Regions from separate parts of the Cellulomonas sp. ATA003 genome, predicted to be linked through region 4. Evidence: predicted binding sites of a transcription regulator. Region 4 holds the regulator's gene; each other region holds the start of a gene.
The links. The regulator LexA, encoded in region 4, represses DNA repair genes until DNA is damaged. The targets are predictions, from matches to a motif close to TCGAACANNTGTTCGA.

Region 1 (7,626 bases), 1.6 Mb from region 4:
CGTCCGTCCCGAGCCGCGCCGACGCGGCCCAGTAGCGCACCGCGTCGGAGCCGTGCTCCTCGAGCAGGCCTCGCGGGGTGACCACGTTGCCCTTGGACTTCGACATCTTCTTGCGGTCGGGATCGAGGATCCAGCCGCTGATCGCCGCGTTCGCCCACGGCAGCGACCCGTGCTCGAGGTGCGAGCGGACCACCGTGGAGAACAGCCAGGTGCGGATGATGTCCTGCCCCTGCGGGCGCAGGTCCATGGGGAACACGCGCTCGAACAGGTCCGGGTCTGAGCGCCAGCCGCCGGCGATCTGCGGGGTCAGCGAGCTCGTCGCCCAGGTGTCCATGACGTCCGGGTCTCCGACGAAGCCGCCGGCCTGCCCGCGCTGCTCGGCCGTGTAGCCGTCCGGGACGTCGCTCGACGGGTCGACCGGGAGCGCGCTCTCGGCCGGCACGATCGGGTGGTCGTGGTCCGGTTCGCCGTCGTCGCCGACCGGGTACCAGACCGGGAAAGGGACGCCGAAGAAGCGCTGGCGCGAGATGAGCCAGTCACCGTTCAGGCCGCCGACCCAGTTCTCGTACCGGACCCGCATGAAGTCGGGGTGGAACGCGAGCTCGGTGCCGCGCGCGAGCAGCTCGGTGCGCAGCTCACGGCCCGGCGCGGGGCGCCCGCCGTTGCGGATGTACCACTGGCGCGACGTGACGATCTCGAGCGGCTTGTCGCCCTTCTCGAAGAAGTTGGCCTTGCGCTGGGTGGCGACGGGCTCGCCGTCCAGGTCGCCGCTAGCACGCAGCGCCTCCACGACCTTGGTGCGGGCGGTGAACGTCGTCGTGCCCGCGAGCTCGGACCAGAGCGCCTCCGCCTCCGGGGCCGCGCCGGCGTCGGCGGCGAGCCACGCCGGGGTGTCCCGCACCAGGCGGCCGTCGCGTCCGATGACCGAGCGCGTGGGCAGCTGCAGCTCGCGCCACCACTGCACGTCGGTCAGGTCGCCGAAGGTGCAGCACATCGCGATGCCGGCGCCCTTGTCGGGCTCGGCGGCGGGGTGCGCGAGCACCGGGATCTCGACGCCGAACAGCGGCGAGCGGACCGTGGTGCCGAACAGGTGCTGGTACCGCTCGTCGTCGGGGTGCGCGATGAGCGCGACCACGGCCGGGAGCAGCTCGGGGCGCGTCGTCTCGATGTGGACGGGGCCGGCGGCGGCGTGGAAGGCGACGCGGTGGAAGGCGCCCGGGTAGTCGCGCGCCTCGAGCTCGGCCTGCGCGACGGCCGTCTGGAACGTCACGTCCCACAGGCCCGGGGCCTCGGCCTGGTACGCCTCGCCGCGGGCGAGGTTGCGCAGGAACGCCTGCTGGGCGACGGCGCGGGCCTCGGCGGAGATGGTCTGGTAGTGGTGCTGCCAGTCGACGGACAGGCCCAGGTAGCGCCACAGGGACTCGAACTCGCGCTCGTCCTCGACCGTCAGGCGCTCGCAGAGCTCGATGAAGTTGCGGCGCGAGATCGGCCGCTGATCGGCGGCCTTGGTGCTCTTGCCCTCGCCGCCCACCTGGGGCGGGGTGAAGTCGGGGTCGTACGGCAGCGACGGGTCGCAGCGCACGCCGAAGTAGTTCTGCACGCGGCGCTCGGTGGGCAGGCCGTTGTCGTCCCAGCCCATCGGGTAGAACACCTCGCGCCCGGACATGCGGCGGTAGCGCGCGACGACGTCGGTGTGCGTGTAGGAGAACACGTGCCCCACGTGCAGCGAGCCCGAGACGGTCGGCGGCGGGGTGTCGATGGAGTACACGTCGGAGCGTGCGGCGGTGCGGTCGAACGCGTACGTCCCGCCGTCCGTCCAGGCCCGGTCCCAGCGGTCCTCCAGGCCGTCCAGGGAGACCTTGTCCGGGACCCGCCCGACGCTCGCCGACGGCGCGGGTGCGGGGACGGGGGACTCGGTCGGCTGCAGGTCGCTCATGGTCACGATCCTCCCAGATGGGCGACGGTGGGCCGGTCGGTGTCCGGCGGTGCCCTGCCGGCACGCCCACGCCCGCCGTGCGGGGCACGACGTCGTCGTCGGTCGTCCGGGCGGGCCCGCGCGGGCGGGACTACGCTCGCCGGGGCGTCCAGCGGGATGCCCGCACGCAGGGACGACGACGGCGCCACGACGGCGCGACGAGGGGACGGGACGCACATGGCGCAGGGTCTGACGATCGGGTACGCGGCGGCGCTGGAGCAGTTCCACCCCACCGACATCGTCGATCTCTCCGAGCTCGCCGAGTCCCATGGGTTCTCCGGCGTCATGGCGGCGGACCACTTCCAGCCGTGGGTGCCCGCCCAGGGGAGAGCGCCTTCGTCTGGAACGTGCTGTCGGCGCTCGGGCAGCGCACGCGCGGCGACCTGGGCCCGGGCGTGACCGCCCCGACGTTCCGGTGGCATCCCGCGATGGTGGCGCAGGCCTCGGCGACCCTGGCCGCGATGTACCCCGGCCGGCACTGGCTCGGCCTGGGGTCGGGGGAGGCGCTCAACGAGCACATCGTCGCCGGCTACTGGCCCGAGGCGCCCGAGCGGATCAACCGCATGTTCGAGGCCATCGAGATCATCACCAAGCTGTTCAACGCCTCTCTCGCGGGCAAGGACGTCAAGCACTCCGGGCAGTTCTACAAGCTCGAGTCGACCCGCCTGTGGACGATGCCCGAGGTCGCACCGGAGATCCTCGTCGCGACCGCCGGCCCGGTGACCGCCAAGCGCGCCGGGCGCCACGCCGACGGCCTCATCACGGTCGGCGCCCCGCTGGAGAAGATCTCCGGGCTGTTCGGCAAGTTCGCCGAGGGCGCCCGCGACGCCGGCAAGGACCCCGACACGATGCCGAAGGTGCTCCAGGTGCACCTGTCCTGGGCCGAGACCGACGAGGCCGCGCTGGCGAACGCGATGCAGCAGTGGCCCAACGGCGGCATGAAGTTCCCGAAGGGCGACATCCGCTCCCCGTTCGACTTCGAGCAGATGTCCAAGCTCGTGCGCCCCGAGGACTTCGCCGGCCGCATGGTCATCTCGGCCGACCCTGACGTGCACCGCGCCGAGCTGCAGAAGTACGTCGACCTCGGCTTCGACCGCATCTACCTGCACAACGTCGGCCGCAACCAGCGCGAGTGGATCGAGACGTTCGGCCGCGACGTCCTGCCGAAGCTGGTGCGGTGAGCGCAGGCTTCTGCGTCACCGCACCCGACGGGCTGCCCGAGGTCGTGCCGGGCGACGACCTCGTCGAGCTGCTCGCGGGTGCGCTCGCGCGCCTCGACCTGCCCGCGGGGCCGCCGGCGCTCGTGAGCGGTGACGTCGTCGTGGTGACGAGCAAGATCGTCTCCAAGGCGGAGGGGCGTGTGGTCACGGCGGCCGACCGGGAGCAGGCGATCACCGACGAGACCGTGCGTGTGGTGGCGACCCGCGAGCACCCCGGTGGGGTGACCCGCATCGTGGAGAACCGCCTCGGGCTCGTCATGGCCGCGGCCGGCGTGGACTCGAGCAACACCCCCGAGGGCACCGTGCTGCTGCTGCCGGTCGACCCGGACGCCTCCGCACGCGCGCTGCGGGCCGGGCTGGCTGCGCGGCTCGGTGTGCGGGTCGGGGTGGTCATCACCGACACCGCGGGCCGGCCGTGGCGTCAGGGGCAGACGGACCTCGCGATCGGGGCTGCGGGCGTCACGGTGCTCGACGACCTGCGGGGGCAGACCGACACCCACGGACGGCGCATGGACGTAACGGTCGCCGCCGTGGCCGACGAGATCGCCGCCGCGGCCGAGCTGGTCAAGGGCAAGACGTCGGGGCGTCCGGTGGCCGTCGTGCGTGGGCTGACGCACCTCGTGACGGCCGAGGACGGTCCGGGGGCGCGGAGCCTCGTGCGGACCGGGCCGGAGGACATGTTCGCGCTCGGCACGGCGGAGGCGTACGCGCAGGGGTGGCGGGACGCATCGGACGGAGTGACGTCACGGCGGTGACCTGACTGACGTCGGGCGCTGCTCCGTTCTCCACAGTTCGCTCGCCGCCCTCTGGTTGTCGGGGGTTCCCGGTAGGATTCGAACAGGCGTTCGAAGCGGGGAGGTGGCGGCGATGACGACGGACACCACGCCCGCCGAGCGCCCGCTCGTCGCCGCCGTGCCGGCCGCCGCTCTTGGTGACGGTCCGGCCGACCCGGGTGGCTCCGCAGTCGTGCCCGGCCGTTCTGTCGCCCCCGGTGGCGTTGCCGTCGCTGACACGGCTGGCGCTGCCGGCTCAGCGTCTGCGACGCCGGCGCTCGCCTCGGGGCGGTCCTTGGTGTCGGTGATGACGGCGTTGACTGGGCAGGTCGCCGGCGCGGCGGGGTGGACGGGCGGGGACCGGTCGGTGTTGTTGGCGGATCTGGACCGGGTGATCGACGGTCTGAGCGTCGTGCGGGCCGGGGTGCTGGTGGCGGATCGGGATGCGGGGGCGTGGCGGGGTGCCGGGGACCGGTCGTACGAGGCGGCGCGGGGGCGGGTCTCGGGGACGGGTGTGCGGGCGGCGGGTGGGCAGGTGCGGCAGGCCGAGCAGCTGGACGCCGCCCCGGCGGCCGCGGCGGCGGTGACCGCGGGGCTGATCACGATCGGGCACGCCGCGGTGCTGGGGAAGGTCGCCGCGACCGGTACGCCGGTGCAGCGCCAGGCGCTGGCGGACCCGGCGGTGCAGGAGGCGCTGGTCGAGGTGGCGCAGCGGCAGGACGCCGCGACGTTCCAGATCACCGTGGACCGGTGGGCCGCGACCGTGGACCCGGACGGGTTGGAACGTGACCACCAGGCGCGGCGGGCCGAGCGGTACCTGCACGTGACCCACGCCACGACCGGGACGTACCTCAAAGGGCGTCTGGACACGATCGCCGGGCACCGGCTCGCATTGGCGTTAGAGGCGCTGACCCCGCGCCCGGCGCAGGACGACGACCGTGACCCGGGCGAGCGCCGCGCGGACGCCCTGACCGAGATGGCGGGGCGGGTCCTGGCGTCGGCGGACACCAAGCCCGGTGGGCATGTGCCGGCGCAGATCACGATGGTCATGACCCCCGAGACGTGGGCGGCAGCACGGGCTGAACGCGACCGGCGACGACGCGCACCACAGCCCGCCACCACGGGCGCGGGCGCGGGCACCGGCGTGGGCGCAGACACGTTCGCCGGCACGGCCACGGGCACCGGCACCGGCACAGGCACCGACAGGGGCACAGGCGCGGGCACCGGTGGTGCCGGCACTGGCACGGGCACCGTGGAAACCGGCGATGCGCCCTCGGGTGCGGGGGCTTCCGCCGGCGACTCGGTCACCCCATCGGCCACGACCGCCCCGGTGAGCTACCCGCCGGCGACCCTGGAGGACGGCACCCCCGTCCCGATCACCGAGCTCGCCGCGGCGATGTGCGACTGCGACATCACCAGGGTCGTCATCGACGCCCACGGCGAGCTCCTCGACCTGGGTCGCACCCAACGGTTGTTCACCGGGGCGCTGCGCAGGGCGATCATCGCCCGCGACCGCGAGTGCGGGTGGCCGTCGTGCCACGCACCGGCACGGTGGTGCGAGATCCACCACATCGCCTGGTGGGACCGCGACGACGGACCGACCTCCGCCGACAACGGTGTTGCCCTGTGCTCGTTCCACCACCACGAGACCCACCGACGCGACCTCACCATCACCCGCGTTCCTGTTCAGGGGCGGGCAGGCGTGGCGCTGCCCGACCCTCCACCCCGCGCGGGTGCCGCACCACCGGGGCCACTTGCGTGTGTCACCTACACGTTCCGCGACCGCGCCGGGCGCATCGTCGGCGCCCCGGAGACGGCACCGGGAGCAACCGAGCGCACCGAGCGCACCGAGCGCACCGAGCGCACCGAAGCGAATACACCGCCTTGACGAGGGGTCAGCCCGACGTGGCGAGGGGGCGAGGGGTCGGCCCGACGTGGCGAGGGGGCGAGGGGTCGGCCCGACGTGGCGAGGGGGCGAGGGGTCGGCCCGACGTGGCGAGGGGGTCAGTCCGACGACGCGGGGCGCTTGGCGGCAGCCTTGGCGGCGCGCTTGGTCTCGCGGACCTCGCCGAGCGACTGCGCGTCGACGACGTCGGCGATGGAGCGCCGCGCACCCTCCTCGCCGTAGGGGCCGGCCGCCTCGCGCCACCCCGGGGGTGTGACGCCGCACTGCTTGCCGAGCAGGGCCACGAAGATGCGGGCCTTCTGGTCGCCGAAGCCGGGCAGCGCCTTGAGGCGACGCAGCACCTCGCGGCCGTCCGGCTCACCGTCGGTCCACAGACGGGTGACGTCGGCGTCGTAGTCGTCGACGACCGAGCGGGCGACGGCCTGGATGCGGCCGGCCATCGACCCGGGGTAGCGGTGGACCGCCGGCGGAGTGGAGCAGAGCGCGGCGAAGGCCTCCGGGTCGGCGTCGGCGACGGCGGCCGGGTCGAGGGTGCCCAGCCGCTCGGCGATCTTGTGGGGCCCGGCGAAGGCCGTCTCCATGGCGACCTGCTGATCGAGGAGCATCCCGAGCAGCAGGGCGAACGGGTCGTCGGCGAGGAGCCGGTCAGCCGCCTCGTCACCGGTCATCCAGAGCGTGAGCGCCATAGGGCTCATCCCACCACGTCGGGCGGATGGCCGGCAGCGCCCCCGTCCTCGCGCTCAGGTGCGGCACAGGCGCCCACCGCGTGCCGTCGGGTGTCGCTAGCGCGCTACCGGTCGCCGCGGGTGCCCTCGGCCGCCTCCCGCGTGCCGTCGGTGTCGCCCGCGTGCCGTCGCCGCCTGCAGCGTGCCGTCGGCCGTCGGCCGTCGGCCGTCACGAGCGTGCGCCAGCGCCGTCGGACCCCGTGGCGCGGCGAACCGGGCCCGGACCTGGAAGGGTGCAGACCATGGTGACCTCCCCAGCCGGCGGCTCGGCGTCAGAGCCGATGGCCGGACCCGCCGCCGGTGTTCTGACGGGCGTCGCGACGTCCGCTCGTGCTGCTGGGGAGCGGCGTGGAGCCGCCGGGGCCTCGGACGGTGAGCGTGCGCTCGAGCTCGACCGGGCTCACGTCTTCCACTCCTGGTCCGCGCAGGGGGACCGGTCCGCGATCGCCATCGCGGGCGGGCGAGGGTCCGAGGTCTGGGACCACGACGGTCGCCGGTACCTGGACTTCGCCAGTCAGCTCGTGAACACGAACATCGGCCACGGACACCCGGCGGTGGTGGCCGCGATCCAGGCGCAGGCGGCGACGCTGGCGACGCTCGCCCCCGGCCACGCCCAGCTCACCCGCGGACTCGCCGCGCAGGCCGTCGTCGCGCACGCCCCGGAGGGCTTCTCGAAGGTCTTCTTCACGGGCGGCGGTGCCGACGCGAACGAGAACGCGATCCGCATGGCCCGGCTGCACACCGGACGGCCGAAGGTGATCTCCGCGTACCGGTCGTACCACGGCAACACCGGCGCGGCGATCGTCGCCAGCGGGGACTGGCGGCGCGTGCACAACGAGTACGCGCACGGCCACGTGCACGTGTTCGGTCCCTACCCGTACCGCAGCGAGTTCTGGTCCACGAGCCCCGAGCAGGAGACCGAGCGAGCCCTGCACCACCTGGAACGGACCATCCAGGCCGAGGGCCCGGGGACGATCGCGGCGATCCTGCTCGAGACGGTCGTCGGGTCGGCCGGTGTGCTCGTGCC
Region 2 (7,626 bases), 1.4 Mb from region 4:
GCGCAGCGCCCCTGTGAACAACCGCTGCGTGCGACCCAGGTCGAGCAGCTCGCCGTGGGCGTCGATGACGACCCTGGTGATGTCGCAGTCGCACATCGCCGCAGCCAGTTCGGAGAACGGGACGGGAGTGCCGTCTTCCAGGGTCGCCGGCGGGTAGCTCACGGGCACGGTCGTCGCCGATGCCATGGCCGAGTCGCTGCCGGAGCCCGCCGTGCCGGGACTGCGGCCGCCGGGGTCCACCGTGCCCGCTCCCGTAGCGGTGCCCGTGGCCGTGCCTGTGGCCGTGCCCGTGGGCGTGCCTGTGCTCGTGCCGGTGCTGGTGCCCGTGGCTGTCCGCGTGCCGGCACGCGTCGTCTTGACGGCACCTGCACCCGCCTGAGGCCCGGTGCTTTCAACCGCGGGGCGGCGCCGGTCGCGTTCGGCCCGGGCTGCCGCCCAGGTCTCGGGGGTCATGATCATCGTGATCTGCGCCGGCACATGCCCACCAGGCTTCGTGTCCACCGACGCCAGGACCCGCCCCGCCATCTCGGTCAGCGCGTCGGCGCGGCGCTCGCCCGGGTCACGGTCGTCGTCCTGCGCCGGGCGCGGGGTCGGCGCCTCCAACGCCAACGCGAGCCGGTGCCCGGCGATCGTGTCCAACCGTCCTTTGAGGTACGTCCCGGTCGTGGCGTGGGTGACGTGCAGGTACCGCTCGGCCCGGCGAGCCTGATGGTCGCGCTCCAACCCGTCCGGGTCGACCGTGGCGGCCCACCGGTCCACGGTGATCTGGAACGTGCCGGCGTCCTGCCGCTCGGCCACCTGGACCAGCGCCTCCTGGACCGCCGGGTCCGCCAGGGCCTCCCGCTGCACCGGAGTCCCGGTCGCCGCGACCTTCCCCAGCACCGCCGCGTGACCCACGGTGATGCGCCCCTCGGTGACCGCTGCTGTGGCGGCGGGGGCGGCGTCGAGCTGCTCGGCCTGCCGCACCTGCGCCCCCGCCGCCCGGGCACCGACACCCGAGACGCGCCCGCGCGCCGACTCGTACGACCGGTCACCCGCACCACGCCACGCCCCGGCATCCCGGTCCGCCACCAGCACCCCGGCCCGCACGACGCTCAGACCGTCGATCACCCGATCCACATCCGCCAGCAACGCCGACCGGTCCGCGGCCGACCACACGGCCGCACCGGCGACCTGCCCGCTCAGCGACGCCATCGCCGAGACAAGAGAACGCACCGAGGCGAGCGCGTCCACGGACGAGGTCGCAACGGTGACCGAGGTCCGGGCGTCGGCGATGGCGGGCGGAGCGGCACCGGCAGAGACACCGGCACCCGTGGCTGGGGTGGGACTGTGGGAGCCACCCTCGCCGGACGGTGCCGCACCGGTGAGGACCAGCGGGTCACAGGCAAGACCGACGGCCGGTGTCGCAGCGCGACGCAGGCGCCGAGCATGCCTGGTGTCCGTCGTCATCGTCGCCACCTCCTCACTTCGAACGTCTGTTCGAAGTCTACCGGCGACCACCCACACGCAGCGGGCTCAGAAGACGCTTGTGGACGACGTCCGACAGCGAAGCAGCCAGTCGACCACCGCACGGAGAACGTCATGCATCGACCCAGGAGTTCTGCCACACACGACGCGCTGAAGCGCAGCGAGCAGCGTCCGCTGCAGCATCCCCGGGCAGCAATCGCGAGCCGGAGTCCACGCCACGGCTCCCTCGCACGCCCCCTGTCAGCGCAGCGACGCCGAGAGCCAACCCGTCACCGGAGGAACCGTCCCAGCGCCGCCGCCCACCGTCCGCGGGCAGCGGCGCTCGCCTCGACCGTCGCCAGTCCGCTGTGCGTGACGACGAAGGCCGACGCGACCGTCCCGTCCAGCTCCTCGTGCACCCGGTGGGCGATGGCGCGGTGAACGAGGTGCGCGGCGCCAACGGAGTCGAGGAACCGCAGCCCGTCGTCCCACGACCGCCCGGTGCCGCGTTCGACGCCGGGGATGCGCGAGGTCGCCGTCATGCCTCGACGATGACACCCAGGAGGTCGTCGCGGCGGGCCCCCGTCTACCCGCGCGTCGCCCAGGCCTCCCCCGCGACCCGCACGTCGGCTCCCGAGCGGGCGGACTCCCCGATCGCCAGGCCGATCGCGTGGTCCTGGCACGCCTCGGCGAGTCCGTACGGGTTGGGACCCTCGCCGCGGGCGAAGGCGCCCTGCGCCTCGAGGATGCTCGCCACCGCGATGTCGTCCTCGGACAGCCGCGTCCCGACCCACGGGTTGCGGTAGACGACCCGGCCGTCGAACGACACGTGGACGACGTCGTTCCCCTCGAGGTTCATGTCGACCCCGGTGCGGCGGTACTCCAGGTGCGAGGTGACGGGCACGGTCGGCTCCACGAGCCGGATCACGGTGTCGTCGACGATTTCCCCCACCGACCCGCGGACGACCAGCCGGCGCGCCCGCACGGGGTTCCACCACTGGTTGTCGACGAAGTCGTACAGCCCCATCCGCCCCTGCCCGAGGTCGATCGTCGCGATCGTCGTCGTCCGCTCGCGCTCGGTCGCGGACGCGTCCCAGCCGGACGGCGACAGCGGGTCGAGCAACGGCGCGCTGAACTGCCGGGCGTTGACGACGGCGTCGTCGAGCCCGGCGTCGAGGAACGTCCGGATCATCGAGACCGCGTGGTAGAGGTGCGTCGAGGCGACCTCGACCGACGTCGGCGTGCCGATGACGCCGTCGCGGACGACGGCGAGCCGCGCGGCGTGGCCGGGCATGAGCATGTACTGCTCCGCGACGCTGACCGAGCCGCGCCCGCCGACGTCGGCCCACAGGGACCGCAGTCCGTCGAGGTCCGGGGCGGGCGGCGTCTCGGCCATGACGGGAACGCCGGCGTCGACGAGCTCACGGACCACGCCGGGCATCGCCGGCCACGAAACCGACGCGATGACGTAGTCGGGGCGCTGCGCGCGCACGAGCTCGTCGGCGCTCCGGTAGGCGGGGGTGCCCCACCGCGCGGTGACGGCCTCCCCTTGTCGGTGCTGCGGCTGACGACGCCGGCGACCCGCAGCCGGTCGGGCGCTGCCTGCGCGACCCGCTGGAAGAAGTCCGAGCGCCAGCCGGTGCCGATGACGCCGAAGGTCGTGGGGGTGCTCATGCCCGTGCTCGCTCCACGCCCCGCGGGACGTACTCGAACCGCTCCACGTGCGCGACGGTCGAGGTCGGCCGGCCGTTGGACGTCCCGTACACCCCGAACCACAGACCGAGGAAGCCGCCGGTGGTCACGGTGTCCAGCGTGCGACCGTCGGCGACCGCCACGGTCGTCGGCGCGCCACCCGGCTCCTGCACGAGCAGCGCGTAGTCCTGCCCGCGCACGCTGACCGTCAGGGCGAGCGGCTCGGACTTCGCGGCGGACACGGTCGTCTCCCCGAGCACCCGGTCCACACCACCCTGCCGGTGGACCGCGACGACCCGTCGGCCGGACGTCGCACCGGCGTCCGCACCCGCGTCCGCGGCCGCCGGGGCGATGAACATCCGCACGTGGTCGGCCTCCGACTGACGCACGACGACGCCCACCTCCTCGGCGGAGCCGGGGCCAGCGCCGCGCGCACGGTGGCGTGGACGTCGACGTCGACGTGCTGCTGGCGCACGCCGAGGAAGGCCGACGCCGCGGGCTCGGCCAGGCTCGTGGGCGTGAGCCGGAGCCGCCAGCCGTCGCCGTCCGGGGTCGCGAAGTCCCGCGCCGGACCACGCAACGACGTCCACCGGACGTCGTCCGGCCGGACCACCCCGGACGCCGACCCCTGGGTGACGCCCAGGTGCGGGTCGGCCGCGAACGGCACCTCGACCCGCATCGGGACGCGTCCGACCCCCGGCGCGAACACCGGCCACCCGTCCTCCCACACCAGCGGGACGAGGAACGTCTCGCGGCCGAGGTTGTAGTGGTACCCGCCGTAGGGCCGCATGGCGAGCAGCACGGCCCACCAGGAGCCGTCGACCGCCTGGACCAGGTCGGCGTGGCCGACCCCGACGACGTCCGTCCCGCGCCCGAGGTGGCGGTGGGTGAGGACCGGGTTGCCCTTGTGGCCGACGTACGGGCCGGTGACGGCGTCGGCCCGCGCGACCGAGATGGCGTGGTGGAATTCGGTCCCGGCCTCCGCGGCGAGGAGGTAGTACGTGCCGTCGACCCGGTACAGGTGCGGCCCCTCGGCCCACACGGCGTTCTCGAGCGCGCCGTGCCAGACGACGTGCTCGTCCCCGACCAGCCGGCCGGCGACCGGGTCGAGCTCGCGGATCCACACCTCGGTCTGGTCGTGCCACAGCGGGTCGACGGCCAGCCGGGTGCCGTGGACCCAGATGCGGCCGTCGTCGTCGAAGAACAGCGATGGGTCGATCCCGGACTCGTCGATCCACACCGGGTCGGACCACGGCCCGGCCGGGTCGGTCGCGGTCACGTAGAAGTTGCCGCCGCGCTGGCCGTCCCGCTGGTCCACGAGGGTGCAGATGATCCAGAACAGCCCGTCGTGGTACCGGATCGTCGGGGCGAACAGCCCGCTGGAGGACCACAGCCCGTCGAAGTCGAGCTGGTCCGGCCGGTCGATCGCGTGCCCGATCGGCTCCCAGCTGACCAGGTCGCGGCTGCGGTGGATCGGCAGCCCGGGGAAGTACTCGAACGTCGAGGAGACGAGGTAGTAGTCCTCCCCCACCCGGCAGATCGACGGGTCCGGGTAGCACCCCGGCAGGATCGGGTTGGTGGCCGTGCTCATCGTGCGCCGACCTCGGCGTCCTCCACTGCAGCCCCGTGCATCACGACCTCGGCCGTCACCCGGCGCGGGTCGGCGAGCGTGACGCGGTGGACGTCACCGGACACCGACACCACCGAGCGCGCCGTCGCGGTCCCCGGGATCTCGCGTCGCCGGGCCACCCGCTCGTTGCGGATCGCCCCGCCCGTCGCCTCCTCGGCAGCGGCGGCGGCGGACGCCGAGGAGTGCGAGCCGACCCACACCTCGACGTCGCCGGGCTCGACGACGCGGGTCATGGTGCGGTCGGAGAACGCGAACCGCTGCGTCGGGACGGCGAAGTCGATCCTGGCGGACTCGCCGGGCCCGAGCGCGACCCGCTCGTAGCCGAGGAGCTGCACCACCGGCCGCGCGACCGAGCCGTGCAGGTCCCGGCCGTACAGCTGCACGACGTCGGTACCGGCCACCAGGCCCGTGTTCGTCACGGTCACGGACGCCGCGAACGTGCCCCCGGCGGTGACCTCCGCGTCGACCTGCGGCTCGCCGTAGGCGAACTCGCTGTAGGACAGGCCGAACCCGAACGGCCGCAGCGGCGTCGAGTCCGTCGACGTCACGTCGGACGGGCCCCCGAGGATGGGGTGCAGGTACGTGTACGGCTGCGCGCCCGCGGCCCGCGGCAGCGACACCGGAAGCCGACCGGACGGGTTCACCCGACCGGAGAGGACGCCCGCGATCGCCGTCCCCCCTCCTCGCCCGGGAAGAACGCCTGCAGGACCGCACCCGGACGCACGTCGCCGTCCAGCGCCCAGTCGACCGCGTACGGCCGACCCGTGAGCAGCACCATGACGACCGGCGTCCCGGTGGCCAGGACGGCCTCGACCAGCTCGCGCTGCACCCCGGGCAGGTCGAGCGTGAGGGTGTCGTTGCCCTCTCCGACGGTCCCGCGACCGAAGAGCCCGGCCTGGTCACCGACGACGACGACGGCGACGTCCGCGTCCTGCGCGACGGCGACCGCCTCGGCGAAGCCGGACGTGTCGCCCTCGACCTCGCAGCCCAGGGCGAAGACGAGCTCCGGCCCGGTGCCGGTGCCGGTGCCGCCGAACGTCTCGCGCCCGAGCGCCTCGAGCACGGTGGGCATCTCGACCGCGATCGGGAACTCGGGGTGGTGCGCGAGGACGTGGTTGGCGAAGGAGTAGCAGCCCATGAGGGCCTCGGACCGGTCCGCGTTGGGGCCGATCACGGCGATCCGCCGGGGCGCCTCGCCGCGCCCGCCGAGCGGGAGCAGGCCGTCGTTGGACAGCAGGACGACCGACTCCTCGGCCAGGCGCCGCGCGATGTCGCGGTGGCGGGGTGTGTCCAGGTCGACGTCGGTCGGCGGCTCGTCCGCGAAGGCACCCGGCTCGAGCAGCCCGAGGTCCTCCTTCTGCTGCAGGGCACGCAGGACGGCGCGGTCGACCAGCTCCTCGGACACCCGGCCGGCGCGGATCGCCTCGGCCAGCGGCGCGAGGTAGGCGTCGCCGACCGGCAGTTCCACGTCGATGCCCGCGGTCAGCGCGAGCTCGGCGGCCTCGGCCCGGTCGCGCGCGACCCCGTGCATGACCTCGAGGAACGCGACCGCGAAGTAGTCGGCGACGACGACGCCGTCGAAGCCCCAGCGCGTGCGCAGCAGGTCCGTCAGGTACTCGGTGTTGGCTGCCATCGGGACGCCGTCGACGTCGGCGTAGGAGTTCATGACCGAGCGGACCCCGCCCTCGACCACGGCCATCTCGAACGGCGGCAGGTAGACGTCGGCCAGCTCGCGAGGCCCGGCGGACACCGGCGCGTGGTTGCGGCCCGCCCGCGAGCCCGAATAGCCGACGAAGTGCTTGAGCGTCGCGTGCACCCCGGCGTCCTGCAGGCCCTTCACGTACGCGGTGGCGATGGTGCCGACGACGTACGGGTCCTCCGCGATGCACTCGTCGACGCGGCCCCACCGCGGGTCGCGGATCACGTCGAGCACCGGCGCCAGGCCCTGGTGGATGCCCAGTTCGCGCATCGACCCACCGATCGACGACGCCATCTCCTCGACCAGGTCGGGGTCGAACGACGCACCCCAGGCGAGCGGCGTGGGGAACGTCGCGGCCTTCCACGCGGCGAGCCCGGTGAGGCACTCCTCGTGCACGAGGGCGGGGATGCCCAGGCGGGTCTCGGCCTTCAGCCGGCGCTGCTCGGTCCAGAGCCAGGCGGCCCGGTCGGCGGGCTCCACCGGCCGCGTGCCGTACACCCGGGTGTAGTGCCCGAGACCGTGCTCGGTGATCTCGCTCAGCCGACCGGCGTCCACCCCGTCGGCCACCATCTCCCCCTGCATGGGGGCCACGAGGCCGTTCTGGTCGAGCCAGTAGCCCACGATCTGGGCGAGCTTCTCGTCGAGGGTCATGCGGGCGTGCAGGGCACGCACGCGCTCGGACACCTCGGGGACTGCGGGGAGCGTCACGGTTCTCATTCCTTCACGGGGTCGTGCACAGCGGGGCACAGCGAGGCACAGCAGGGACGTCCGAGGACGTGCGAGAGCAGCAGCTCGGGCGGGCGTGGGCCCGTCCGGGAACGTCGACGGGCGTGCCGGGGACCCGGCACGCCCGTCGTGGAGATCAGCCCTTGACTGCCCCGGTGAGCCCGCCCACGATCCGCTTCTCGAACAGCGAGAAGAAGATGAGGGCGGGGATCATCGACAGCGACGTGAAGGCCAGCACCCGTGCGGTGTCCGTCGAGAACTGCGAGGCGAACGACTGCACGCCCAGCGGCAGCGTGTACTGCATCTCGTCGTTGAGGATGAACAGCGGGAGCATGTAGCTGTTCCAGCTCGCGATGAAGGCGAGGATCCCGACCGTGACGACGCCCGGCACCGACAGCGGGATGACCATCCGCCAGAAGAAGCCGAGCCGGCT
Region 3 (7,626 bases), 140 kb from region 4:
CCGCGTGCCGCGCCGCCCGTGCCCCCGCACCTCGCGGGTGGCACCACGAGCAGAATCGGTCCCCATGCCTGCGTCAGCCCCCACCGCGCCGTGGCGCGGGCGGTGGGTGGTGCTGGCGGGCATCGTGCTCGTGGCGCTGAACCTGCGGATCGCGGTCGCGGCGGTGTCGCCCATCCTCGACGCCGTCCGGGCCGACGTCGCCCTCACCGAGACGCTCGCCGGGGTGCTCGGCGCGATCCCGCTGGCGTCGTTCGCGGTGTTCGGGTCCGTCGCGCCGCTCGTCGCGCGTCGCTTCGGGCTGGAGCCGACCCTGGTCGCGGCGCTCGTGCTCTCCGGTGCGGGGGAGATCGCGCGGTCGCTGGTCGGCACGCCGGTGCCGTTCCTGGCCTGGTCCATGATCGCGCTCGCGGGCATGGGGATGGGCAACGTGCTGCTCCCGCCGCTGGTCAAGCGGTACTTCCCGGACCGCATCGGCCCGGTCACCGCGGCGTACTCGATGGCGATGGCCGTGAGCACGTCCGTGCCACCGGTGCTGGCCGCACCGCTCGCCCGCGAGCTGGGGTGGCGGGTGTCGATCGCCTCGTGGGCGCTGATCGGCTTCCTCGCCGTCATCCCGTGGTGCGTGGTGATCGCCCGGTCGAGCGCCGCCCGCGCGGGACTGCGCGGCATCCTGGCCCGCGCGCCGTCCGGGACGACCGGGCTCGCGTCGCGGCACCGGGCGCAGGGGCGGGTGTGGCGGACGTCGCTCGCCTGGGGCATGGCGCTCACGTTCGGCATGAACTCCCTCAACACCTACGTGATGTTCGCGTGGCTGCCGCAGATGCTCGCCGACGCCGGGCTCGGCACGGACGTCGGCGGTCGCTGGCTCGGGCTCTTCGCGATCCTCGGGCTGCCGTTCTCCTTCGCCGGCCCGCTGATCGCCGCGCGGATGCGCAACCCGTACCCGGTCGTGCTCGCGCTCGCGGCGTGCTTCGTCGCCGGGTACGCCGGGCTCATGCTGTCCCCGGCGGAGGGGACGGCGGTGTGGATGGTGCTCATCGGGCTCGCCCCGGGACCTTCCCGATGGTGCTCGCGCTCATCAACCTCCGGACGCGGACGTCCGCGGGGTCGACCTCCCTGTCGGGGTTCGTGCAGGGAGTCGGGTACACCGTGTCGATCCCGGGGCCTGTTCTCGCGGGCGTGCTGTACGAGCGCACCGGCACCTGGACGCCGGTGTTCGCGGTGCTCCTGGTGACCGTGGTCGTCCTCGCGCTGGTCGCGATCGTCGCCTGCCGCCCGACGATGCTCGAGGACCGGTGGGGTGGCGGTGGTGCTGACGGCGGCGGGGCGACGGACGGCGCGTCCGGCGACGAGGCGCCCACTCGGTAACCTGGAGGGGTGACCCCCGCCGAGCTCTCCGAGGCCCTCCGTGCTGCCCTGACCGCCGCCGTCGACGACGGCACCTTCGCCCTCGACGCCGCGGCGATCCCCGCCGTCGTGCACGTGGAGCGGCCGCGCCAGCGCGAGCACGGCGACTGGGCGACCAACATCGCGATGCAGCTGGGCAAGAAGGCCGGCACGAACCCGCGCGCGTTCGCCGAGGAGCTCGCCCGACGTCTGTCCGGTGTGCCGGGCATCGGCGCGGTCGACGTCGCCGGCCCCGGGTTCCTCAACATCACGCTCGACACCGCCGCGGCCGGCGGGCTCGCCCGGGCGATCGTCGAGGCCGGGTCGGCCTACGGGCGCTCGCAGGCGCTCACCGGTCAGAACATCAACCTCGAGTTCGTCTCGGCCAACCCGACCGGACCGATCCACATCGGTGGTGTGCGCTGGGCCGCCGTCGGCGACTCGCTCGCGCGCGTGCTCGGCGCGGCCGGCGCCGAGGTGACCCGCGAGTACTACTTCAACGACCACGGCGCGCAGATCGACCGGTTCGCACGGTCGCTCCTCGCCCGCGCCCGCGGCGAGGAGGCGCCCGAGGACGGCTACGGCGGCCAGTACATCTCCGACATCGCCGACCAGGTGCTCGCCCGGCGCCGGGAGACCGGCGAGCCCGACCCGCTGACGCTGCCCGACGACGAGGCCCAGGAGATCTTCCGCGCCGTCGGTGTCGACCTCATGTTCGGTGAGATCAAGGCGAAGCTCCACGACTTCCGCGTGGAGTTCGACGTCTACTTCCACGAGGACCACCTGCACGAGTCCGGCGCGGTGGACCGCGCCGTCTCCCGGCTGCGCGAGCTCGGCCACGTGTTCGAGGCCGACGGCGCGACGTGGCTGCGCACGACGGCGTTCGGCGACGACAAGGACCGCGTGGTCATCAAGTCCGACGGCGAGGCGGCCTACATCTCGGGCGACCTCGCCTACTACCTCGACAAGCGCGAGCGGGGCTTCGACCGCGTCATCATCATGCTCGGCGCCGACCACCACGGGTACATCGGCCGGATGATGGCGATGTGCGCGGCCTTCGGTGACACCCCGGGCGTCAACCTCGAGATCCTCATCGGCCAGATGGTGAACCTGGTCAAGGACGGCGAGCCGGTCCGGATGTCCAAGCGCGCCGGCACGATCGTCACCATCGACGACCTCGTGGACGCCGTCGGGGTCGACGCGGCGCGCTACTCCCTGGCGCGGTCCGCGGCGAACTCCTCGCTCGACATCGACCTCGACCTGCTGACGACGGCGACCAACGAGAACCCCGTCTTCTACGTCCAGTACGCCCACGCCCGCACCGTGAACGTCGCGCGGAACGCCGCCGACTCCGGGGTGCACCGCGCGGACGGCTTCGACCCGTCGCTGCTCGACCACCCGAGCGAGACGGTCCTGCTCGGCTCGCTCGCCGAGCTGCCCCGCGTGATCGCGCAGGCCGCCGAGCTGCGGGAGCCGCACCGGGTCGCGCGGTACCTCGAGGAGCTCGCCTCGGCCTACCACAAGTGGTACGACCAGCGGCGGGTGACGCCGTTCGGCGACGAGGCGGTCTCGGACGTGCACCGCACCCGCCTGTGGCTCAACGACGCAACGCGCCAGGTGCTGGCCAACGGCCTGGACCTGCTGGGCGTGAGCGCGCCGGAGCGCATGTGAGCGCCGGCGTCGGGCGGCAGGACGTCACCGAGGGCGTCGCGGTCGCGGTGCCCGACGGCGTCGCCCCGGGGCAGGCCGGCGACCTCGACCCGCAGGTGTGGGCGTCCGGCGTCCGGCGCGGGCCCGACGGCGCCCTGACTGCGGCCGGCGTCGACGTCCGCGACCTCGCCCGCGAGCACGGCACGCCCGCGTACGTCCTCGACGAGGCCGACTTCCGGGCGCGTGCCCGCACCTATCGCGAGGCGTTCACCGCCGCGTTCGCGCCGCTGGGGGTCGGCGTGGACGTCTACTACGCGGGCAAGGCGTTCCTGTCGGTCGCCGTCGCCCGCTGGGCGCACGAGGAGGGTCTGCGCGTCGACACCTCGACCGGCGGCGAGCTCGCCGTCGCGCTGCGCGCCGGCGTCCCCGGCGCGGACATCGGCCTGCACGGGAACAACAAGGCCGACGCCGAGATCGAGCGGGCGCTCGCGGCCGGCGTCGGTCGGCTCATCGTCGACTCGCGGGGCGAGGTGGACCGGATCGCCGACGCCGCCGCGCGCACCGGTCGGCGCGCGCCGGTGATGGTCCGCGTGACCACCGGCGTGCACGCCGGGGGCCACGAGTACATCTCGACCGCGCACGAGGACCAGAAGTTCGGGCTCTCCGTCGCCGGCGGCCCGGCGATGGAGGCCCTGCGCGCGGTCCTCGAGCGGCCCGAGCTGGAGCTGCTCGGCATCCACTCCCACATCGGGTCGCAGATCCTCGACGCGGCCGGATTCGAGGAGGCGGCCCGGACGCTGCTGCGCCTGCGCGCGGACCTGCACGCCGCGACGGGGTACCTGGCGCCCGAGGTCGACCTCGGGGGCGGCTACGGCGTCGCGTACCTGCCCGGCGAGAGCGCGATCGACCCCGGCGACGTCGCCGGGCGGCTCGCCACGACGGTCGGCGCGGTGTGCGCCGAGCTCTCCACACCGGTGCCGCGCATCTCGATCGAGCCCGGTCGGGCGATCGTCGGGCCGACGACGTTCACGCTCTACACCGTGGGCACCGTCAAGCCCGTGACGGTCGACGGCGACGACGGCCCCTTCACGCGCACCTACGTGGCGGTCGACGGCGGCATGAGTGACAACCTGCGTCCGGCGCTGTACGGCGCGCACTACACCGCGACGGTCGCGTCCCGCGTCGCGTCGCCGGAGACGGTGCGGGCCCGCGTGGTCGGCAAGCACTGCGAGAGCGGCGACATCGTGGTGCACGACGTCGCCCTGTCCGCGGACGTCGCGCCGGGGGACCTCCTCGCGGTCCCGGTCACCGGGGCCTACGGGCGCTCGATGGCGTCCAACTACAACCACGTCCCGCGGCCGCCGGTGCTCGCGGTGCGCGACGGCGCGGTGCGCGTGCTGGTGCGGCGGGAGACCGAGGACGACCTGCTGGCGCTCGACCTGGGGTGAGGAGTGGGGCGGCGGGTGCTCCGCCGCACTAGGCGTTGCTCTTCCGTCGCCGTGGGTGCTGCTCTTCCGCCGCACTGGGCGCTGCTCTTCCGTCGCCCTTGGCGCTGTCTCCCCGCCCGCCCTGGACGCTGTCTTCTCGCGGGGAACGGCGGCGTTCGCCGTCGTCCACAACTTCTCCGCGCTCGGCCTGCGTGTGGGTCCCCGGATAGACTTCGAACAGGCGTTCGAAGGCGGGAGGTGGGCAGGGTGACCATCACGGAGTCGCGCGGCGCCCACGTCGAGCCGACGTCGCCCGGTCCCTCGGGTGCCGAGACGGCGTCGGATGAACCCGGCCGCTGTGCCGCCCTCAATGCCGCTGTCGCCGTCGGCCCGTCGCGGCGCGAGCCCTCGCTCGCCGCGTCGGAGGAGGTCCTGAGCGCGTCCCTCCGCATGGCCACGGTCGTCGCCGGTGCCTCGACGTGGTCCGGGGTCGACCGCCGGGCGGTGCTGCATCGGCTGGATCGGGCCGCGGACGTGCTCGCGGCGGCCCGGGCGGCCGTCCTCGTCGCCGAGCGTGACGCCGGGGAGTGGCAGCGCAGCGGTGACCCGTCGTTCGAGGCCTGGCGCGGCCGGACGGGGCGAGCGGGAGTGCGGGCCGCAGCGGCCCAGGTCCGGCAGGCCGAGGGGCTCGCCGCCGTCCCCGAGGTCACCGCGGCGGTCGTGGACGGGAGCATCGGGCTCGAGCACGCCGCGGCGGTCGCCAGGATCGCGGCGACCGGCACCCCGGCCCAGCAGGCCGCGGTGTCCTCCGCGGCAGGTCAGGAGCAGCTGCTCGACCTCGCCCGAGGGACAGACGCGGCCGCGTTCGCGACGACCGTGTCCCGCTGGGCTGCCACGGTGGATCCCGACGCGCTCGAGGCCGACCACCAGGCGCAGCGGCGTGAGCGATTCCTGCACCTGAGTGACACGCCCCGCGGGACGTTCGTCAAGGGCCGGCTCGACCGCATGGCGGGCCACCGCGTGCGGCTCGCCCTGGAGGCTCTGACCCCGCGCCCGGCGGCGGACGACGACCGCGACCCGGGGCAGCGGTGCGCCGACGCGCTCGACGCGATGGCGGAGTCGGTCCTGCGGTCCGCAAGCACCAAGCCGGGGGCACACGTCCCGCCGCACGTGTCGCTGATCGTGCCGGCGGAGACGTGGGTCGCCGCCCGTGCGCATCGGAACCGCGGTCGCGCCCTGAAGCAGCGTGCCGGTACGGGTGATCTCCGGTCGTCGCTCGTGGGAGACGCTCCTGCGTCGCCGGGCGGTGCGGCGACCCGTTCCGTACGGGACGACCGAGCGGCCCACCTCGCGCCGGACGTGGGGATCGTCGGGTCCGGCGCCGCTGAGCCCGCGAGGCCGGCTGCGACGGACGGGTACCCTCCCGCGACGCTGGAAGACCGGACGCCGGTCCCCGCGAGCGAGCTGGCGGTGGCGATGTGCGACTGCGCGATCACCCGGATCGCCGTCGACGCTGAGGGCGTCCCGCTCGACCTGGGCCGCACGCAACGTCTCTTCAGCGGCGAGCAGCGACGGGCCGTCATCGCCCGCGACCAGGAGTGCGTCTGGCCCGGCTGCCACATGCACGCCCGGTGGTGCCAGATCCACCACATCGACTGGTGGGAACGCGATGGTGGGCTGACCAGTGTCGCGAACGGCGCTCTCCTGTGCAGCTTCCACCACCACGAGGTGCATCGGCGCGACCTCGTGATCACCCGACATGCCGATCCACCGGGCGCCCGGCATCCGGTGTCCCCGGGCGCCGCAGCGGAGGTGCCGCACCGACGGCGGGACAGGCGCACCGTCGTGGACCAGGCGACCTACGGGTTCCGCGAACGATCGGGGAGGCTCGTCGCGCCGACGCCGACGCCGGCCCCGGCCCCGGCCCCGGCCCCGGCCCCAGCCACGACGCCGACGCCCACGCCGACGCCGACGCCGACGCCGACCCCGACGGTGGGCCGGGGGCCATGAGTCGCGACGGCCTTGCCCGGGCCACCACCCGTATGGTGAGACGCCGGGCCGAGGGAGTGGACCGCGCCGGGAGGATCGCCCAGGCGCGGGACGTCCACCGCGGACGTCCGAGGACGACCACCGTGGACGACCACCGAGGACGTTCCCCACGGATGGCCCGGCGGCCCGTTCCACCGTCCGACGTCCTAGCCGCCGACCGATCGTCGCCGGACCCTTGACCTGGAGGTTCACCACCGTGCCAGCCCCCGCTCTGCGGATCGCACTGCTCGGGTGCGGCGTGGTCGGCACCCAGGTCGCCCGGCTGCTGCGCGAGCAGGCCGACGACCTCGCCGCCCGCGTCGGTGCCCCGCTCGAGCTCGTGGGCATCGCCGTCCGCGACGTCGACGCGCCGCGGGACGGAATCGACCCCGCGCTCCTGACGACCGATGCCGAGTCGCTCGTCGACCGGGCGGACATCGTCGTGGAGGTCATCGGCGGGCTCGAGCCGCCGCGTGCGCTGCTGCTCCGCGCGATCGCGGCCGGCGCCTCCGTGGTCACCGCCAACAAGGCCCTGCTCGCCGCGGACGGCCCGAGCCTGTACGCGGCGGCCGACGCCGCCGGGGTCGACGTCTACTTCGAGGCCGCCGTCGCCGGAGCCATCCCGATCGTCCGGCCGGTGCGCGAGTCTCTCGCCGGGGACCGGGTGCAGCGCATCGTCGGCATCGTCAACGGCACGACGAACTACGTCCTGGACCAGATGGCGACCGAGCACCTCGGGTTCGCCGAGGCCGTCGCGCAGGCGCAGGGGCTCGGGTACGCCGAGGCGGACCCGACCGCCGACGTCGAGGGGTACGACGCCGCCGCCAAGGCCGCGATCCTCGCGTCGCTCGCCTTCCACATCCGGGTCCCGCTCGAGGACGTGCACCGCGAGGGCATCACCGGCGTGACCGCCGAGGACGTCGCCTGGGCGGCGAGCACCGGCCACGTCGTCAAGCTGCTCGCGATCGCCGAGCGCACCGACGACGGCGTCTCGGTGCGTGTGCACCCCGCGCTCGTGCCGGTCAGCCACCCGCTCGCGGGCGTGCGCGGCGCGTTCAACGCCGTGTTCGTCGAGGCGGAGTCGGCGGGGGAGCTCATGTTCTACGGGCGCGGGGCGGGCGGGGCGCCGACGGCG
Region 4 (7,626 bases):
CGGGCGGTCGACGTCGGCAGCCCGTTCGACTACGCACGCCAGGGGATCCTCTACATCGCGTCGCGGCTGCCCGCACCGGGGCGTGAGCCCACGACGGACGCCCAGCTCGACGAGATCGCCGCCCTCGTGACCGCGGCGGGCGGGCGCACGCTCGGGCTGTTCTCCTCGCGCCGTGCCGCGACCGCGGCAGCCGAGGCGATGCGCGAGCGGCTCGACGTCCCCGTGCTGGTCCAGGGGGACGACCAGCTGCCGACGCTCGTGCGCCGCTTCGCCGAGGACCCCGCCACCTGCCTGTTCGGCACGCTGTCGCTGTGGCAGGGCGTCGACGTCCCCGGGCCGTCCTGCCGGCTCGTGCTCATCGACCGGATCCCGTTCCCGCGCCCGGACGACCCGGTCCGGTCGGCGCGGTCCGAGGCCGTGGTCGCCGCCGGCGGCAACGGCTTCATGCAGGTCGCCGCGACCCACGCCGCCCTGCTGCTCGCGCAGGGGGCCGGGCGGCTCATCCGCAGCACGGAGGACCGCGGCGTGGTCGCCGTGCTCGACCCGCGCCTCGCGACCGCGCGGTACGGCGAGTTCCTGTCCCGGTCGCTGCCGAGCTTCTGGCGCACTACCGACCGCGCCCGGGTGGTCGCTGCGCTCGAGCGGTTGTCCGCCTAGCCTGGACGCGCGCTCTCGTGCGCCGGCACACCCGCGCCGGCGTGTGCCGACCACCCCCGGAGGACCCGTGACCGACACCTCGTCCCAGCCGCACCCCGCCGACTCCCCGCTCGCCCCCGCGCGCCGGACGACGAAGGTGGCGGTGGTCGGTGCGGGTGCTGTCGGTGCGACCATGGCGTACGCGGCGCTCATGCGCGGTGCGGCCCGGACGGTGGCGCTCTACGACATCAACGCCGCCAAGGTCGAGGCGGAGGCCCTCGACCTGGGGCATGGCATCCAGTTCATGCCGATGGCCGAGGTGATCGGCTCGGACGACATCGCGGTGTGCGCTGACGCCGACGTGGTCATGGTGACCGCCGGCGCGAAGCAGAAGCCGGGTCAGACCCGCATCGACCTGGCCGAGAACACCATCTCGCTGGTCAAGACGATGCTGCCGGCCCTGGTCGAGGTCGCGCCGCACGCCATCTTCGTCATGGTCACCAACCCGGTCGACATCGTCACCTACGCCGCCGGCAAGATCTCCGGGTTGCCGCGCGAGCAGCTGTTCGGGTCCGGGACCGTGCTCGACTCGTCGCGGCTGCGGTACCTCATCGCCCACCACACCGGCGTCGCGGTGCAGAACGTCCACGCGTACATCGCGGGCGAGCACGGTGACACCGAGTTCCCGCTGTGGACGTCGGCCACGATCGGTGGGGTGCCGCTGCTGGACTGGCGCGGGTCGCGCAGCGCGGGACCGCTCACCCCGAGGTGCGCGAGTCCATGACGCGCGAGGTCATCGACTCGGCCTACCGGATCATCGAGGGCAAGGGCGCGACGAACTACGCCATCGCGCTCGCCGGGTCCCGGATCATCGAGGCGGTGCTCAAGGACGAGCGGCGGGTGCTGCCCGTGTCGAGCCTGCTCGAGGGCTACCACGGCGTCAGCGACATCTGCCTGTCCGTGCCGACCGTCGTCGGTCGCCGCGGCGCGGAGCGTCAGCTCGAGGTCCCCATGTCCGACGACGAGCTCGCCAGCCTGCGGCACTCGGCCGAGGCCCTGCAGGCGGTCGCGCGGCGCTTCGGGCTCTGAGCCCGCTGCCGGGCGGACGAGGCTCGGCAGGGACGTGCCCTCGCCGGCCTCGCCGGCGCCTCAGGACCGGTCGGGACGCGCATCGGCCGTCCGGGCCGGGGGCCGCTTGACGGCACCCGGCACGTCCTCGTCCGTCCCGTCGCCCGACGGTCGACGGTCGACGGTCGACGGTGCCCGGCCGTCCGTGTCGGCGAAGGTGCCGGTGCCGGCGTCGGTGCGGGTGGCGGTGTGGGTACCGGTGTCGGCCTCGGGGTCCGGAGCGGCCGGGTCGGGCTCGTCCGGGGCGACCGGCTCGTCCGGGGACGCCGCCGACGCCCCACCGGCTCGGCGCAGCGCGTCGAGCGCGCGGGGTCCGGGATCGCGCAGTGGTCCGGGCATGAGGTCCCTCCTGTCGTCGGCGACCCAGCGTGCCGCCGGCGCCCTCGTCCCGCACCCGGCGGCGGCGCCGCGCCGCCAGGGCGACCGGCCCCGTCGGCCTGCGGTCACAGGCTCCGCAGCACGCTCACCACGCGCCCGAGGACCTGCGCCTGGTCGCCGGGGATCGGCGCGTAGGCCGCGTTGTGCGGCATCAGCCACACGTGGCCGTCGGTGCGCTTGAAGGTCTTGACGGTCGCCTCCCCGTCGATCATCGCCGCGACGACCTCGCCGTTCTCCGCGACCGGCTGCCGACGAACGACGACCCAGTCCCCGTCGCAGATGGCGGCGTCGACCATCGAGTCGCCCGCGACCTTGAGCAGGAACAGGTCGCCGTCCCCGACCAGCTGGCGGGGGAGCGGGAACACGTCCTCGATCACCTGGTCGGCGAGGATCGGACCACCGGCCGCGATCCGACCGACGACGGGCACGTACGACGGTGCCGGGGCGGAGTCCTGCGAGGCGAGGCTCTCCTCGCCGTAGGGCTGCGGTGCCGGCTGCCCCTGCCACGCCGAGATCGAACGCGAGTCGTCCGGCTGCACGACCTCGATGGCGCGCGGCCGGTTGGGGTCCCGACGGAGGTAGCCCTTGCGCTCGAGCGCGGTGAGCTGGTGTTTGACGCTCGAGGGGCTGGTCAGCCCGACCACCTCCCCGATCTCGCGCATGCTCGGCGGGTACCCGCGCTGCTCGACCGAGGACCGGATGGTGTCCAGCACCAGCCGCTGGCGCGGCGTGAGGCCGTCGCCGCCCGTCCCGCCGTCGGGCAGGACGTGCACGGAGGCGAGGTCCTGGGCGTCCGCCGTGGGGCCGTCCGGGCCGGGTGTCGTGCCGTCGTCTGCCACCGAAGTCCTCCTCGTCACCGAGCCCCCGACCGTGCGCCCGGTCGGCGTGTGGGTGGCTCGTGGTGCGCTGTCCGCGTGCTCGCAAGCCTAGGAGCGCCGAGGCCGGGTTTCAAACACCTGTTCGATCGTGTCTCGACGTGTCGGGCGAAGCGTGCTAGACATTCGTACAGACGTTCGACGAACAGACGTTCGGCCCGGACCGACGGAGGGAGCAGGACGATGAGCGCAGCAACGATGACACCCACGACGACCGGCGGGGCGAGCTCCACCTGACACCGCGCGGTCGCCGCGCGGTGCGGACGGTCGCGGTCCTGCTCGCAGCGGGCGCGGTGTTCACCGGTGGGCGTGCCGTCGCCGACGCCCCGGCCTCGCCCGTCGCGGTCGACACCTACACCGTGGGCAGCGGCGAGACGCTGTGGTCGATCGCCTCCGGCTTCACGGCTCCGGGTGAGGACGTGCGGGAGACGGTCGACGACCTGGTGACCCTGAACAACCGTGCGTCCAGCGGTCTGGTCGCCGGCGAGCAGATCCTGGTGCCGGCCGGGGACTGACCCGCGCGCGGAGCGCGGGCCGGCCGGATCGCCGGGCCACGACGGGCGCGTGTGGTCGGCGCCGTGGTCCGGGCGCACCTTGCAGGCCCGGGAGGGCGCCGCCTAGGTTGGGCGGCAGTTGTCATAGGTGTCAGCGGCCGCAGCCACCACATGCCAGACCAATCGGATCGGGGTGCCCGGCCGCTCCGAGGGGCCGGAGGCCGCTGTGCACTGCCCGTTCTGCCGTCACGCCGACTCGCGGGTCGTCGACTCCCGGACCTCCGACGACGGGTCGTCCATCCGCCGGCGTCGGCAGTGCCCGCAGTGCAGTCGCCGGTTCACCACCGTGGAGACCGCGAGCCTGTCGGTCGTCAAGCGGTCCGGCGCCACCGAGCCCTTCAGCCGCGAGAAGATCGTCAACGGCGTGCGCAAGGCGTGCCAGGGGCGTCCGGTGTCCGAGGACGACCTCGCCCTGCTCGCCCAGCGGGTCGAGGAGATGATCCGCAGCACCGGCAGTGCCGAGCTGGACGCGTACGAGATCGGGCTGACGATCCTCGGTCCGCTGCGCGACCTGGACGAGGTCGCCTACCTGCGCTTCGCGAGCGTCTACCAGGCGTTCGACTCGCTGGACGACTTCGAGGCGGCCATCACCGTGCTCCGCGCCGAGCACGAGGCGTCCGCCGTCGACGCCGGCTCGCCGTTGTCCGACGCGGGCTCCGGCGACCCCGTGACCGACGACGCAGGCTCCGCCCACGGGGCGTCGGACGCCACCGCCGGCACGACCGGCAGCGGCTCGCCGGCGACCGAGCCCGCCCGCTGAGCGGACGTCAGCTCGCGGTCCGGCCGGCCTCGGTCGGGTCGCCCGGGGCCTGGCCGAGCAGCCGCTCGCGGACCACTCGGCGCAGCACCTTGCCGATGGGGGACCGGGGCAGCTCGGCGACGACGTCGACGCGCCGGGGGACCGCGTAGCGCGCGAGGCGCTGCTCGCACCACGCGCGGACGGCAGCCAGGTCCGGGGCGCCGGCGCCGGGGGCGAGCACCACGGCGGCCGCGACCGTCTCGCCGAGCTCACCGCCGGGCAGGCCCACCACGGCGGCGTCCGCGACGCCGGGCATCGCCCGCAGGTGGTCCTCGACCTGCGACGGGTACACCTTGAAGCCGCCGGTGATGATCATCTCCTTGGAGCGGTCGACGAGGGTCGCCGACCCGGCGTCGTCGACCACGACGATGTCCCCCGTGCGCAGCCACCCGCCCGGCAGCAGCGATCCGGCGGTCTCCTCCGGACGGTTCCAGTAGCCGGCGAAGACCTGCGGGCCGGCGACGAGCAGCTCGCCACGCTCGCCCGGCTCGACGTCGCAGGTCGGGTCGTCCACGTCCACGACGCGGATGCGGGTGCTGGGGAACGGCAGGCCCAGCGTCCCCGGCCGGCGGTCGGGCGAGCACGGGTTGCCGAGCGCCACCGGCGAGGTCTCCGTCATGCCGTACCCCTCGATGAGCAGGCCGCCGGTGAGCGCCTCCCAGCGCGCGGCGGTCGACGCGGGCACGGGCATCGCCCCGGCGAACGCGACCCGCACCGACGTGAGGTCGGCGCCGGTCGTCTCGGCGACGGTCGCGATGCGGTCGAACATCGGCGCCACCCCGGGCAGGAAGGTCGCCGGGCGGCGCGCCTGCGCGGCGACGACCGCCTCCGGGTCGAACTTCGGGAAGGCGACCAGCGTCGCACCGATGCGGGTCGCGAACGTCAGGCACAGGGTCAGACCGAAGGCGTGGAAGAACGGCAGGATCCCGAAGACGGTCTCCTCGCCGTCGCGCAGACCCGCCCACGCCGCGCCCTGCAGCGCGTTGGCGACCAGGTTGCGGTGCGTGAGCACCGCGGCCTTCGGGGTCCCCGTCGTCCCCCCGGTGTACTGCAGGAGCGCGGTGTCGCCGGAGCGAGGCCGCGCGACGTCGTCGGGCACGGGGGCGGCCTGCCGCACGAGCGTGTGCCAGTCCGGGCAGCCTGCCGGGACCGGCGCCTGCAGCTGGGCGCGCGTGGCGCGTGCCCGGGCGACGGGCAGGCGCAGGGCGAGCCGCTTGAGCGGTGGCAGGTCGCGGGCGAGGTCGACGGCGACCACCGTGCGGACGGCGGTCCGTGACCGGATGCGTGCCACCTCGCCCGCGGTGCGCTGCCAGCAGATCGCGACGACCGCACCGGAGTCGGCGAGCTGGTGCGCGAGCTCCTCCGCGGTGTACGTCGGGTTGTGCTCGACCACGACGGCGCCCAGGCGCAGGACCGCGTAGAACGCGACGACGTGCGCGGTGCAGTTGGGCAGCGCGATCGCGACCCGGTCGCCCGCGCGCACCCCGAGGCCGGCCAGGGCGCCGGCGGCGCGGTCGACCTCGCGGGCGAGCTCGCCGTACGTGGTGGTGCGTCCCTGGAAGTCGACGGCGACCCGGTCGCCGTGACGTCGGGCGGCGCGGTCCAGCGCGGCGGTCAGCGGTTCGTCCGGGACGTCGACCTCGGCCGGGACACCGGCGGGGTAGGAGCGGAGCCAGGGACGGTCAGCGAGGGGGTCGGCCACGGCGTCAGGCTAACCTACGGTTGCGTAGGTTACTGCCGGGTAGCCCGGTCGCGCGTGGCTCCGACCCGGCGTGCGCCCGGGCCCAGGCCCCAGGCCCCAGGCCCGGGGCCGGTCGGCCCCGGCGCGTCGTCACAGGTCGCTGGACCGAGCCGCCCAGATGTTGACCCCCGCGTCCACCGCGTGCTCGTCGATGGCGGCGAGCTCGTCGTCGTCGAAGGCGGTCCGCTCGAGCGCGGCGAGGTTCTCGTCCAGCTGCGCGACGCTGCTCGCGCCCAGCAGCACCGAGGTGACGCGGCGGTCGCGCAGCGCCCAGGCGATCGCCATCTGCGCGAGGGTCTGACCGCGCGCTGCGGCGAGACCGGCCACGGCACGGACGTGCTCGAGGTTCTCGGGCGTGAGGAACTCCGGCCGAAGCGACCCGCCGCGTGCGGCCCGGGAGCCGGCGGGGACGCCGTCGAGGTACTTGCCGGTCAGCATCCCCTGGGCCAGGGGGAGAAGACGATCGCCCCCACGCCGGCGTCGTCGAGCACGTCCAGCAGGGACCGGTCACCCGCCTGTGCGTCCGGACGCTCGATCCAGCGGTTGAGCATCGAGTACGACGGCTGGTGCAGGGTGAGCGTGAGCCCGAGGTCGGTGGCGATCCGGAGCGCCTCCGCGGTGCGACGTGCCGAGTACGACGAGATGCCGGCGTACACGGCCCGGCCGGACTCGACGGCGGTGCGCAGCGCACCGAGTGTCTCCTCGAGCGGGGTGGTCGGGTCGAAGCGGTGGCTGTAGAAGACGTCGACGTGGTCCAGGCCCAGGCGCCGCAGCGACTGGTCCAGGGACGCGAGGAGGTGCTTGCGCGAGCCGCCGCTGCCGGAGGGCCCCGGCCACATGTCGTAGCCGGCCTTGGTCGACACCACGAGCTCGTGCCGCAGCGACCGCAGGTCGCGGGCGAGGACCCGGCCGAAGCCCTCCTCGGCCCAGCCCGGCGGCGGGCCGTAGTTGTTCGCGAGGTCGAGGTGGGTCACGCCGCGGTCGACGGCGCGCAGGACGACGTCGCGCTGGCGCGCCACCGGGTCCCCGGCGCCGAAGTTCTGCCACAGGCCGAGGGAGACGGCGGGCAGGTCCAGGCCGGACCGGCCGGCGCGGCGGAACGGGAGGGCGTCGTGGCGCTGCGGGTCCGGTCGGTGCACCGGCGTCACGCTACGCCGCCGTCAGCGGTCCGAGGGGCTGGCGCCCGGGCGGCACGCGCCGGGGCGATGCGTTTGTCGCCCGGCCCGGCGGCGGGCACCCTGGACCCGGGCGCCGGTCCCGGCGCAGCAGTGACGCACCCAGGAGGCACACGTGGCGCACCAGGACGAGGACGCACCGACGCCGGCTGCGGTGAACGAGGACGCGAAGGCGAAGTTCCGCGAGGCGCTGGAGCGCAAGAAGGCGGCCAACCACCGGTCCGCGCAGGGTCGGGGAACACCGGCTCCGTGCACGGGTCGGAGACGACCGGACCGTCCCAGCGCACCTTCCGCCGGCGGTCCGGCTCCTCCTGAGCCGCCCGCCCGGCCCGCGCTCCGC

Region 1: the regulator LexA is predicted to act here: its motif matches at 4,029-4,044, upstream of REH70_RS06105 (DUF222 domain-containing protein).
Region 2: the regulator LexA is predicted to act here: its motif matches at 1,468-1,483, upstream of REH70_RS06925 (DUF222 domain-containing protein).
Region 3: the regulator LexA is predicted to act here: its motif matches at 4,697-4,712, upstream of REH70_RS14880 (DUF222 domain-containing protein).

The regions. Positions count from the first base shown of each region.
Region 1 is NZ_CP133990.1:1,222,119-1,229,744, forward strand. It holds gene valS (valine--tRNA ligase) at 1-1,936, opposite strand, end outside; partial or broken gene REH70_RS06095 (TIGR03557 family F420-dependent LLM class oxidoreductase) at 2,153-3,156, shown strand; gene REH70_RS06100 (coenzyme F420-0:L-glutamate ligase) at 3,153-3,950, shown strand; gene REH70_RS06105 (DUF222 domain-containing protein) at 4,063-5,856, shown strand; gene REH70_RS06110 (HhH-GPD-type base excision DNA repair protein) at 5,973-6,560, opposite strand; gene REH70_RS06115 (aspartate aminotransferase family protein) at 6,842-7,626, shown strand, end outside.
Region 2 is NZ_CP133990.1:1,404,410-1,412,035, reverse strand. It holds gene REH70_RS06925 (DUF222 domain-containing protein) at 1-1,233, opposite strand, end outside; gene REH70_RS06920 (hypothetical protein) at 1,737-1,988, opposite strand; gene REH70_RS06915 (gfo/Idh/MocA family oxidoreductase) at 2,033-2,938, opposite strand; gene REH70_RS06910 (hypothetical protein) at 3,117-3,497, opposite strand; partial or broken gene REH70_RS06905 (glycoside hydrolase family 43 protein) at 3,908-4,729, opposite strand; partial or broken gene REH70_RS06900 (beta-glucosidase) at 4,726-7,184, opposite strand; gene REH70_RS06895 (carbohydrate ABC transporter permease) at 7,330-7,626, opposite strand, start outside.
Region 3 is NZ_CP133990.1:2,977,790-2,985,415, reverse strand. It holds gene REH70_RS14900 (MFS transporter) at 65-1,234, shown strand; gene REH70_RS14895 (hypothetical protein) at 1,180-1,368, shown strand; gene argS (arginine--tRNA ligase) at 1,378-3,057, shown strand; gene lysA (diaminopimelate decarboxylase) at 3,105-4,484, shown strand; gene REH70_RS14880 (DUF222 domain-containing protein) at 4,731-6,473, shown strand; gene REH70_RS14875 (homoserine dehydrogenase) at 6,709-7,626, shown strand, end outside.
Region 4 is NZ_CP133990.1:2,836,818-2,844,443, reverse strand. It holds partial or broken gene REH70_RS14225 (ATP-dependent DNA helicase) at 1-657, shown strand, start outside; partial or broken gene REH70_RS14220 (L-lactate dehydrogenase) at 830-1,725, shown strand; gene REH70_RS14215 (hypothetical protein) at 1,786-2,103, opposite strand; gene lexA (transcriptional repressor LexA) at 2,208-2,915, opposite strand; gene REH70_RS14205 (LysM peptidoglycan-binding domain-containing protein) at 3,275-3,532, shown strand; gene nrdR (transcriptional regulator NrdR) at 3,738-4,331, shown strand; gene REH70_RS14195 (AMP-binding protein) at 4,339-6,072, opposite strand; partial or broken gene REH70_RS14190 (aldo/keto reductase) at 6,202-7,250, opposite strand; gene REH70_RS20770 (DUF5302 domain-containing protein) at 7,402-7,626, shown strand, end outside.